2 regions of the Dialister sp. i34-0019-2H8 genome follow, and region 2 is predicted to be linked to the other one. Evidence: riboswitches for the same ligand, from Rfam matches in the RefSeq annotation. Region 2 holds a riboswitch; the other holds the start of a gene.
The links. Region 2 has a riboswitch for cobalamin ahead of ACGG9R_RS05750 (hypothetical protein). Riboswitches for the same ligand answer to the same signal wherever they lie in the genome.

Region 1 (5,785 bases), 1.1 Mb from region 2:
TTTTCATAGGAGTTCCTTCCTTTATACTCATAGGTAAAATTTTATGTGAACTATTATAAGCAGGAAGCGCGAGAGATGCAAGAGAGGAGGCAAGGATTCCAGTGGCGGCTTCGCCGCATTTTAGATGACGGTATTCCCGTATCGTCAGCCTTCCCCTCGAGGGGAAGGTGCCCCGAAGGGGCGGATAGGGTACTGGCGGTATGAAAGGCAGATGATGCAGATGAAAAACGTTTTTACACAAATCACTACTAACGAAAGCACCCGAGCGCCGCTCCGCGTCGATTTTATAAAGGGCGATGCCCAAAGGCTGAAGGATAGAAGTCTGATATCTGATGTCTCCCAATCTCCTAGTCTAATCCCTAGCTGCTCATCCCTGCTTTCAAGCTTCAAGGCGCGCCCCACGACCTGACCACATTGCCCCTAGCATTCATCGCCCAATAATGATACCATAGGGACATATCTCTAAAGGGAAGGAAGCACTATGAAACGACCGCAGAAAGTGACCCCGGAAAGCCGGCTGAACCAGTACGCCCGTAAAATGTACGGCAAAGAAAAATTCGAAAAGCAGTGGGACGAAGACTACGAGACAGAAAGCCTCACCGGCAAAAAAGGCGACAAGAAAAAGATCCGCACCACCCTGAACCGCAAGTTCCGCCACAGCAGAAAGCAAGACATCGCTGACGGCGGCGCCTATAAAAAAGAAACCTCGTGGGAAGAATAGAGACCCGGTGATCGCGCCTTTTAGACCGCGTGCGCGCAGCACGCACCATTCCTGCCCCCGCCACGCATCCCATGATTATCAATGAAAGCGTCTTACTATGATCAAGAAAGAAGACATCCTCGTCCTGGACACCGAGACCACCGGCTTCGGCCCATCAGCCGAGATCCTGCAGCTCTCCATCGTAAACGGACTGGGCGAGATCGTGATGAACGAATATTTCCGCCCTGCACGCGCCACCTGCTGGCCCAGCGCCGAAGCGGTGAATCACATCTCCCCTGCCATGGTCGCAGGCAAGCCCCTCATCAGCGAGAGGAAATTGGGCATCGAGAAAATCCTCCACGCCGCCAAGATCATCTCCGGCTACAACCTCCCCTACGACCAGAAGATGCTCATTCAAAACGGCATCTACATCCCGAGCCGTTCCAAAGTCCGCTACATGGACCTCATGAAGCCTTTCGCCAAGACCTATGGCGAGCCGAGCAGCCGCTATCCGGGAAAATATAAATACCAGAAACTCATCACCTGCGCGAAATACTACGGCTACTCCGAGGAAGGCTGGCACGACAGCCTCGCTGATACGAAAGCCACCCTCTACTGCTTCTGGAAAATGGTCGAAGACGGAAGCATCTGCATAGAATAAGAGATCATCGAGCGGCGCCCCTTCACAGAGCGCCGCATTTTCATGAAACGAAAAAGGGCGCGGCACACCTCCCCTTGCCCCCGCTCTCCATTTCCCCGAAAGGAACCCCATGCCCAAGAAATACTACGTCGTCAAGCGCGGACACCATGCGGGCGTCTACTACAGCTGGAGCGACTGCCAGAAAGAAGTCACCGGATTTCCCGGAGCCATCTACAAAGGCTTTGCCACCCAAGCCGAAGCGGAGGCCTGGTACGGCAAGCCCATCGCCCCGCCGCCGAAAGCCGCAGTCCATGCGGCCATCCCCAGAAAGCCCGCACCAACGATCGAAACACTCGAGAAGAAATACCCCGCCTACGCCGAACCCATGGACATCAGCTGCATCTCCTACGACGGCAAGACCGAGCGCATCATCCTCCCCGAGACACTCATCATCTACACCGACGGCTCCTGCCTCGTGAACCCCAATGGGCCCGGCGGATTTGCCGCCGTCTTCCTCACTGCCGAGGGCAGCGAGCTCCTCACCCTCTCCGGCGGCGAGCCCGCCTCTACGAACAACCGCATGGAGCTCCGCGCCGCCTACGAAGCACTGAAGCTCCTGGATGACGGCATCCGCCGCACCATCACCTTCCACACCGACAGCAAGTACCTGCAGAAAGCCATCACCAACCGCTGGCTCTACAACTGGAAACGCAACGGCTGGCTCACCGCCGCCAAGACCCCCGTCTCCAATCAGGACCTCTGGAAAGCCCTGGACCGTGTCATGACGCCCCACCGCCTCACCTTCGAATGGGTCAAAGGCCATGTCGGGACAAAGTACAACGAAATGTGCGACACCCTTGCGAAAGGCGAAGCGATGAAGTTCAAGAAATGGTGACTGGGGACGCTCCTTCCCACTTTCTTTCATACCGCCAGTACCCTATCCGCCCCTTCGGGGCACCTTCCCCTCGAGGGGAAGGCTGACGATACGAGAATACCGTCATCTAAAATGCGGCGAAGCCGCCACCGGAACCCTTTGAACCTTGAACCCTCAATCATTAAAATTTCATTTCCCTTTTCTGCGTGAATGCTGTATAATACATACAGCATTTTTATATTGAATCAAAGAAGGTCTTTCAAAAAATCTTTGAAAGTAAAAAGAGAAGACGGCGCAAATCCGTCGCGGTCCCGCCGCTGTAAGGCTGAGCCCTCCTCACGATGTCACTGGGAAACCGGGAAGACGAGGACAGGCGAGGACGCCGAGCCAGAAGAACTGCCCTCTTTGATGAAGACAACTGATCCGCTGCGGATGGTGCGATGTATACCGGAAGCAGATGGCGCAGGTTGTTTTCAAGTTTCCATCCATACGGGATAAAGGAGGAAGTAAAATGAATCAGAAAATTTTGACAGCGTCTTTGGCAGCTCTTGTGCTTACCACAGGCGCTTTTAGCGTGCAGGCAGAAAGCACCCCCCCGAATTTTTATTCGTTAGATGAGGTGGTCGTTACTGCGAGCCGTACACCGGAAAAGAAGATCGACGCCAATGCGGATGTCGCAGTCGTAACTGCGAAGGACATTGCCACAAAACACTATAGTGATGTGACCGAAGCTATTCGTTCTGTACCCGGTGTCGCTCTTGGCTCTCAGAATGCCTCTAGCCAGATTTCTTTCACCAATCCACTAACAATCAATGGTAGCCAAAATGTAGTTATCATGGTTGATGGTATGAGAATCAACACCAATGGTGTTATGAGCAGAACCACCGCTTTAGGCACCTTGACCAACATGAACTCCATCGACCATATTGAGATATTGAAAGGAGCCGCGTCTACTCTCTACGGCAGTGATGCGCAAGGTGGTGCCATCAACATCATCACAAAAAAGCCAGAAGACGGTCAGGTACACACAAAGCTCGATCTCTCCCGTGCCAGCTATAATGGAGAAAAGTATGGTATCTATAACGAAGGTAGCAGCAATGGTTTTTTCTGGACAGTAGATGCTCACAAAGAATTACAGGGCACGTACAAGGACGGCTGGGATCGTCATACCATCAATCACTTGAACGCGAAATCAATTTCCACTAAATTTGGATATGACTTTGGCAATGACTCCAATCTCGTTTTCAATTATGAAAAATATAAATTAGACTATACGCGCCCCGATGGCGGCACTACCAGCACACAAGCTGATCACGGTAAAAAAGATAATGACCGTATCAGCCTGCAATATAACGCAAAAATCAGCGATCGTGTTTCTAATCAGTTCTCAATCTACAGAAATCAAAATCGCATCGAAGATAACTATAACAACCTCACAAACATAGCAGATGGAAGTGGCTATACAGATATCCACATGAAGACCACCGGTATCTCCGATCAACTCACTTATAAAGGAAACGACCAAACAATTATCGGTGGCTTCGATTGGTACAAAGATGAGATTCCTCATTATAAATATTCTTACGGTGGTGGATCCCCTGCTAAGGAGTCTCCGGAAGAAGGTGCCAGCGTAACCACTACTGCCTTCTATGTGCAGGATAAATGGGACATCACAGACAAGTGGAATGTAACCCCAGGCATTCGTATCACACATAACAGCCAATACGGAAATAATACTTCCCCAAGCCTTTCCATTGGCTACAAGGCCAGTGAAAACACAAACTATTATGTCAATTACAAAAAATTCTTTAGAGCGCCTTCACTCCTTGAACTGTACTATATGAGCAAAAATGCACCCAACTTGGACCCAGAAAAGGGCTATACCGTAGAAATGGGTGTCAATCATAAGTTCAATTCCACCCTTACCGGCACACTCAATATTTACACCCAGCGTGCCGACAACCTCATCGGATGGGATAGTGCCGCTTTTAACTATGGAAACTCTGGGAAAATCAAAAATAATGGCGTCAATCTGTCTCTGCAGAAAGAATTCAATAAACATGTCAGCGCCACTTTAGGCTACACATACATTAACGCAGATTCTTCCACCAAAAACACGGTATATGCCAACATTCCAAAGCATGAACTTAATATCGGCATCAATTACCAGAATAGCAAGTTGACTGCCTCCTTATGGGGACGCGGTATCATGGATCGATACACGACAAAGGATACCATGAAAGACTACTCTAGCTACTGGGTATGGGATATTGCTGCCAACTACCAGTTCACCAAAGAAGCCACCCTCTTTGCCAGAGTGAACAACATCTTTGACCAGTTCTACACTGATGTCGGCACCTCCTACGGCCCGAATGCTGATCCAACAAAGTATCAATACTGGTACTCCGCTCCCGGCCGCAACTTCGAGATCGGCCTCCAATTCCAGTTCTAAGAAGCAAGCATGTGCGAGCACTGCATCACACACAATAAAAGCGATGAGACAAAAATCTCATCGCTTTTATTGTGCATCGTTGCGCCGCAACCGCTGCCCTACGCAAACACCTCATCCAGCCCATGAGGATAGAGGAGGAAGTCAAAGACGCTCATAATGAGGATCCCGTCATCACCGCGGCGCGGGCGCATGACATCCTTGACGAGTATGATCTTCTTGAACCCATCTGAAAGGGCGAGGAGAGAGGCCTTCTCCTGACGAAGCTTCTCCTCATCCGGCAAGTGGAAGGCGGACTGGATGTAGTATCGCTTATTTCCCAGACTCGCGATGAAGTCCACTTCGAGCTGACGGCTCAGCATCCGCCCACTCTCTTCATCGAGTATTCTCCGATTCACTACGCCAACGTCCACCAGGTAGCCGCGGCAACGCAGTTCATTGTAAATGATATTCTCCATCAGGTGCGTTTCCTCTACCTGTCGGAAATCAAGCCGCGCATTTCGGAGTCCCACATCCTCGAAGTAGTACTTCACTGGCGTGTCGATATATTTTCTGCCCTTCACATCGTAGCGGACGGCCTTCTGTATCAGAAAGGCTTCTTCAAGGAAATCGATGTACTGGCGAATGGTATTCAGGCTGAGTTTCGAATGGAAGCGGCTCTGGAAGGTCGCCAGGATCTTGGTCGGATTCATCAGCGTACCGATAGAGGAGGCGAGCACATTCACCAGGTCTTCCATCCCCTCCGGATATTTGAGCTTATGCCGTTCCAGGATGTCCTTCAGATACGTTTCCTTGAAGAGGCTCTGCAGGTAGGTGATCTTTTGCTGCTCTGTCTTCATGGACGCGACCTGCGGAAGACCGCCATAGGTCGCGTAGTCAGCCCAACCGTGGTACATATCCCCGTCGTACTGCTCCATGAATTCCGAAAAGACCAGCGGGTAGACATGGATCTCGTCCCCGCGCCCGCGGAAGGCAGTCAGTATGTCGTTGGAGAGAAATTTCGAATTGCTCCCTGTCACGTACACATCCACATGTGACTCATACAGGAGGGAATTCAGCACTTCCTCAAAGTGATCGAGAAACTGTACTTCATCGAGAAGGATATAGTAGTCCCCTTCATCC
Region 2 (5,785 bases):
CACTTCATAGGACAGTGTATCTGAAAGGCCGGCAAGTTCCCGTACCAGACTTTCTGCTTCGTCTGCAAGCGGAGTGCCGTCACTCGATACTCTGAGGAGAAGAGGCTTCTCAAAGCGGGCAAGAACAGGCGATAAAGCTTCACGCATCGCATCATCAAGAAAAGCTCCTGCCACAGCTTTGGGAGCCGTCTTTTCCTCTTTGACGACTTTCTTTCGCGCATAGATACGACGAAGGCCGAGACGTCGATACAGATTCCCCAGATACCGTTCCAGCGAAGTAGCAGCGACCGCACCATCGCTGACAGCCGTCACGACCTGACGGAGCTGCTTCACACAGATATCGCCCGCTGCATATACGCCGGGCAGATTCGTCTGCTGCTCACGATCTGTCACCACGTAGCCTGCAGGATCCAGCTCGACCTGTCCTTTCAGAAGTCCGCTCTCTGGCGCGTATCCAACGAAGACAAAGACACCGAAATAATCACCATCTTTGGCTTCTACAAGACGCTCTTCTCCGCTCTTCCGATCTTTAAGGACGAGGCAGCGGACAGCGTTGTCACCCTCAATCCGCACCACCTCCGTATGATAGGAAATCGTAACATCAGGATGCTCTTTCAGCTCATCGACAGCCGCAGACGAGATCGAAAAGTCATCTCCGCGAACAAGGACATGGACTTTGCGACCATACTTAGTGAGGAAAAGGGCTTCCTCCACGGCTGCATACCCACCGCCAACAACAAAGATGTCCTTTCCGGTGAAGAACTCTCCATCACATGTCGCACAATAAGCGACACCATGCCCACGGAATTCTTTTTCGCCGGAAAATCCGGCAAGACGGGGATGCGCACCGGCTGCATAGATGATACCCATCGCCTCAAAATCTCCTCGATCGCTATGTACCACCTTTGTATCTGCAGTAAGCGACAGGCTCTTTACTTCTGCCGTCAAAAATTCTGCACCGAAGGCTTCAGCCTGACGCACCATTTCTCGGGTCAGTGCCTCCCCGTCCGTCTTATAAACGCCGGGATAATTCACCACTTCAGATGTGATCGTGATCTGTCCACCCATCTTCTCTTTTTCGATGACAAGGACATGAAAACGTGCTCGTGCCATATAAATAGCGGCGGAGAGCCCTGCCGGTCCTCCGCCTACTATAATGGCATCATATCGTTTTTCCATGATGCCGCTCCTTTTTATAATTTTCCAACCAGATCAAAGGACGGTTTCAGTGTTTTTGCACCTGGCTGCCATTTAGCCGGGCAGACTTCATCGCCATGCTCATATACGAACTGAGCGGCTTCGACCTTGCGAAGCAGCTCATCCGCATTGCGGCCGATGTTGCCTGCGCTCACTTCGTACAGTACGACTTCGCCCTTCGGATTGATGACAAAGGTACCTCTTTCTGTGAGGCCGGAGTCTTCGATGTAGATATCAAGCTCCTTAGACAGTTTACCGGTCGGGTCGCCGATCATCGGATACTCGACCTTGCCGACTGCCTGAGACGATTCATGCCATGCTTTGTGAACAAAGTGGGTATCGCAGGAAACAGAATAAATTTCACATCCGATTCTCTGGAAGTCAGCATACTTGCCCTGCAAGTCTTCAAGTTCGGTCGGGCACACAAAGGTGAAGTCCGCCGGATAGAAGAAGAGCACACTCCACTTGCCGAGAAGATCCTTATCGGTGACTTCGATGAAATCGTTCTGCTGGAATGCATTCAGTTTGAATTCGCTAATTTTTTTACCGTTGAGAGACATTTGGGATTCCTCCTTATAAGAAATACTCTCTCGTACAGGATTCGTATCGAACCCTCACGAAGCATATTTAACTTTCTGAATGTATTATAGCGGGTTATTCGAAAAATGTCAATATAGTATTTTGAAAATTTTCGATTTCAGGTATTTTTACCAGTTTAAGGGGACTACAGGAAAATGACAAAGAAAAATAATTCTATGCCTCACAGATTTAGGAGAATGCCGAGGAAATTACTGTTTGGTTTTATGCTTTGCCTAAGGAAACGCTGATTAAATCGCAGAGTCAAATTCTACAAGAATTTTTATACATAGCTTCGTCATAGCCTTCCTTAAATAGCTCGCTATTCTCGTTAGGTTATTCCTCGCTATGCATAAAAATTCAAGAGTAAAATCTGACAACGATTTAATCAGTGTTTCCTTAAAATGCCTGTGAAGTCAAACGCTGTGATATACTTGCGTTTCCCTTGCCCCTGTCACCAGTAACGCCTGCTTTCGTGCCTTCACTACCGCTTCGGTGAACGTATTCCCGAAAAGTTCATGCGTCACATAGTCCGGCTCGATGGCCTCGACGATCTCTCTGGCGGCTCTCGTACGAAACGGATCATGATGATCCAAAGAACATATATGACGCATCATGACCTGATTCGTCAGCGGAACCGGCATTTCTCGCCTGAACTGGCGGATATATGCTCCGGAAAGAGAGCAGGAGAGATGAATACCTTTCACGAGCGCTCTCATTTTCCCCAGCCGCTTCATGCATTCCCTGATATAGAGCGCGGCCTCTTTTTCGCTTTTCAGATCCGGATTCGTGATCATGAAATGTCCGCTGTCAAACATAAGGCCTGTATGAGCGGGATCATCCAGTCTTGTGAAAAAGTATTCCACCTTCTCTGGTTCAAGCCGGTAAAGCCCCGGCCAGAAGATATTTTCAAAGAGAATGAATACCCCGTCCGGGATCAGATCGCGGAAAGACTGATAGAGCTCTGCCGTCGCTGCCAGAACTTCTTCATCGGTATGGCGGAAGCGCCAGGAAAAGGCCTCTTCAGGCGTACTCTCCTGCACATGCCAGACCAAATAGCGGGGCTTCTCAGCCAGTGCTGCACGGATATTCGCACGGATGACCTGTATCCAGCCTTCTCTATCCTCTGCGCCATACATTTGGCGTATATTATCCTGATTTGTAAAAATTTCAAACAGACGATCCTTATTCCCTTCATAGAAATCCATCCAATAGGGCCAGTACCTGAGATGCGTTCCCACGGTGATTTGCAAAAATGGCGGACTCCCCGCCTGACTGCCATATATGAGGTTTTCCACCCCATCCAGACCTTCCGCATGGATAAGACGCGAGATCTCCTCCTCCCGGTCACCCGGCATACGATAGTAGCTGATCAGTTGTTTCATCGGAGTATATCCTTTTCTATGTATCTGACTGGAACAGTTTATTATTTATCAAAAAAGCGATTGTACACATCTACCGCTTCCTGTGCCTTTTTTACAGCTTTATTTCTGGCTTCTATGATGGCATTCGCACCATTTGTCGCTCCGTCAATGTAGTGCTGGCAGGCTTTCACATACAGATCCACCTCTTCTGCATATTTTTGAAAAGCGGCTACATCCTGGATCCCCTTCTCCGGCGGTACAGGCACTGGCGGAAGGATGGCATCCGGAGATGGATATGCCTCTGTCATCTGTGTCGCTGCCGGATCGACCTCCGGGCTCGTCTTCTCCTCCTCTGCAAAGACGCATCCCGCACCAAGAAGGGCGAAGCATAAAATAAAGGCACCCATTTTCTTTTTCATTTTCATTCCTCCTTAAAAATGAGAAATTCATCGCTGTAACACCTAAAAAAGCCGCACGAAGTCAGGATGGACTTCTCCATCCCAAGATCCTGCGGCCACTCTCTCGATGGCTTACGATCGGACTACATCTTTCAGGCGCTCTGACTTGGTTCCCTGCTCTCCCATGTCCGTGCGAAGGAATTGCCATGAGAAAACTCCCTATACAGTTGCGGAACAGTTCCGGAGTCTCACCGGATTCCCCTGTAAATATCACTCACTAACCTTTTCATAGGATATTCTTATTTCCCACTAATGTCAAGAGATTTTATTGTCCTATGATGCTGGAGGGCCGACATAAGCAGCCGATGCGTACTTTTCGATGGCTGTGCGTTATCCCTTCAAATCCTGATAACCTGAAGAAACGCTGATTCAATCGCAGCGTCAGATGTATTCGGTGTTTGTGTAAAGAACCTCATCATTCCCATAAAAAAAAAGCAGAGCTCTCGCTCTGCTTTTCATGTTCCTTATTCTGCTGCGATAAACATCGGATACAGCGGCTGGTCGCCTTCGTACATTTCAAAGGTGACATTCGGGTAGGCTTTTTCTGCCTTCTCGATCTCTTTCTGACAGTCTTCTTCCGAAAGGTCTTTTCCGAAGTAAATGGTGACGATCTCGGTATCTTCATCAATAAGTTCACCAAGTACCTGCATGAAGCAGTCGGAAAGCTCCGGTACAGAGATGACTTCACAACCTTTGACAAGACCCATGAAGTCGTCCTTGTGAATGGTGGATTCACCGACGATGCTGTCACGTACAGCGGTCGTGATCATACCGCTCCTGATGTCTGAAAGACGATCGGCCATGGCATCAAGATTTTCCGCGATAGTGGCCTTACCATCAAAAACCATAGCAGCTGCCAGCCCTTCCATCGGGTTCGTGGATGGTACGATATGGACTTTTTCACCAAGCATTTTCTTCAGCTGCTGCGCAGCAAGAATGATGTTTTTGTTATTTGGCAGGATGATATATTTCTCATACTGTCCATTTTCCATACCTGCCGAGAGTTCCTGCACGGATGGATTCATGGACTGGCCGCCGGAGACAACATCACAGCCTGATTTTTCGAAAAGCTCTGTCCAGCCTTCTCCAGAGACCACGGTCAGGACACCAAGCGGTTTCTTTTCCATCTTCTGCTGCTTTTCTTTATTTCTATGAAATTGGTCGACCATGTTATCACACTTGATGTCATGGAGCGTACCCCAGTCCGCTGCCATGTCCAGGACATGGCCCGGACGCTGGGCGTGGATGTGGACCTTCACCAGATTATCGCCCGCAGCGACGATCATAGATTCCCCCCAGGAAGAAAGCTTCTGGCGAACTTCACGAGCACTTACTTTGCATGGGCTGATGATGAATTCCGTGCAGTAGGGATACTCAATGGAGAAAGACTCTCCTTTTGCTTCCAGACGGCTGATGACCGGCTTCACATCGACTTCGATATCCTCGACTTTTCCGGTCAGACCATTCAGACAACCCATCAAAAAGAAGATCAGTCCCTGACCACCAGCATCAACAACATTCGCATCTTTTAAAATCTGCAGCTGCTCCGGCGTCTTAGCGAGTGCTTCTTCTCCCGCATCGATAGATGCTTCCAAAATTTTGCTGAAATCCGTTTCCACGCGGTATACATCATGTGTCCCTTTCGCAATGCCGCGAGCTACGGAAAGGATGGTGCCCTCCACCGGCTTGGTGACAGCACGATATGCATACAGGATACCGTACTGGAAAGCCTTGCTCATCTGTCCGCAGGAGGCAGTCTTCTTGCCATGCAGGCCACGGCTGATGCCATGAATGATCTGCGAAAGGATGACACCAGAATTTCCGCGTGCCCCCATGATAGCACCAGCAGAAGCTTTCTCAGCGATGATGCCAACCGGCTCTTCCGGGCTGACTTCCGCAATCATGCTGTACATGGACTTCAAGGTATTCAGCATGTTATTCCCTGTATCGCCATCCGGCACGGGGAAAACATTCAGCTGATTGATAATTTCATATTTCTTCTGGAAAAGCTGATACGCTCCTACCAGCATATTTTTGAAACAATTCCCATCAATAACGGTATACATCATTCTCTCCCCCATTTATTTGGCTCTTTCAAAAATGAATCCAGTAAGCCCAGGACCCAGATAGGCTGTCAGAACCGGGGTCGCCGTCGTGAGTGTAATGTCCATGTCCGGATACATTTCCTTC

Region 1: another riboswitch for cobalamin. It lies ahead of ACGG9R_RS10690 (TonB-dependent receptor plug domain-containing protein); the one in region 2 lies ahead of ACGG9R_RS05750 (hypothetical protein).

Annotation. Positions count from the first base shown of each region.
Region 1 is NZ_BAABYQ010000001.1:2,458,035-2,463,819, forward strand. It holds gene ACGG9R_RS10670 (iron-containing alcohol dehydrogenase family protein) at 1-7, opposite strand, end outside; gene ACGG9R_RS10675 (hypothetical protein) at 482-721, shown strand; gene ACGG9R_RS10680 (exonuclease domain-containing protein) at 819-1,361, shown strand; gene rnhA (ribonuclease HI) at 1,471-2,235, shown strand; cobalamin riboswitch at 2,450-2,633, shown strand; gene ACGG9R_RS10690 (TonB-dependent receptor plug domain-containing protein) at 2,726-4,666, shown strand; gene ACGG9R_RS10695 (ATP-binding protein) at 4,765-5,785, opposite strand, start outside.
Region 2 is NZ_BAABYQ010000001.1:1,333,696-1,339,480, forward strand. It holds gene ACGG9R_RS05735 (FAD-dependent oxidoreductase) at 1-1,179, opposite strand, end outside; gene ahpC (alkyl hydroperoxide reductase subunit C) at 1,194-1,757, opposite strand; gene ACGG9R_RS05745 (hypothetical protein) at 2,190-3,158, opposite strand; gene ACGG9R_RS05750 (hypothetical protein) at 3,200-3,556, opposite strand; cobalamin riboswitch at 3,669-3,844, opposite strand; gene ACGG9R_RS05755 (DAK2 domain-containing protein) at 4,060-5,664, opposite strand; gene ACGG9R_RS05760 (DegV family protein) at 5,677-5,785, opposite strand, start outside.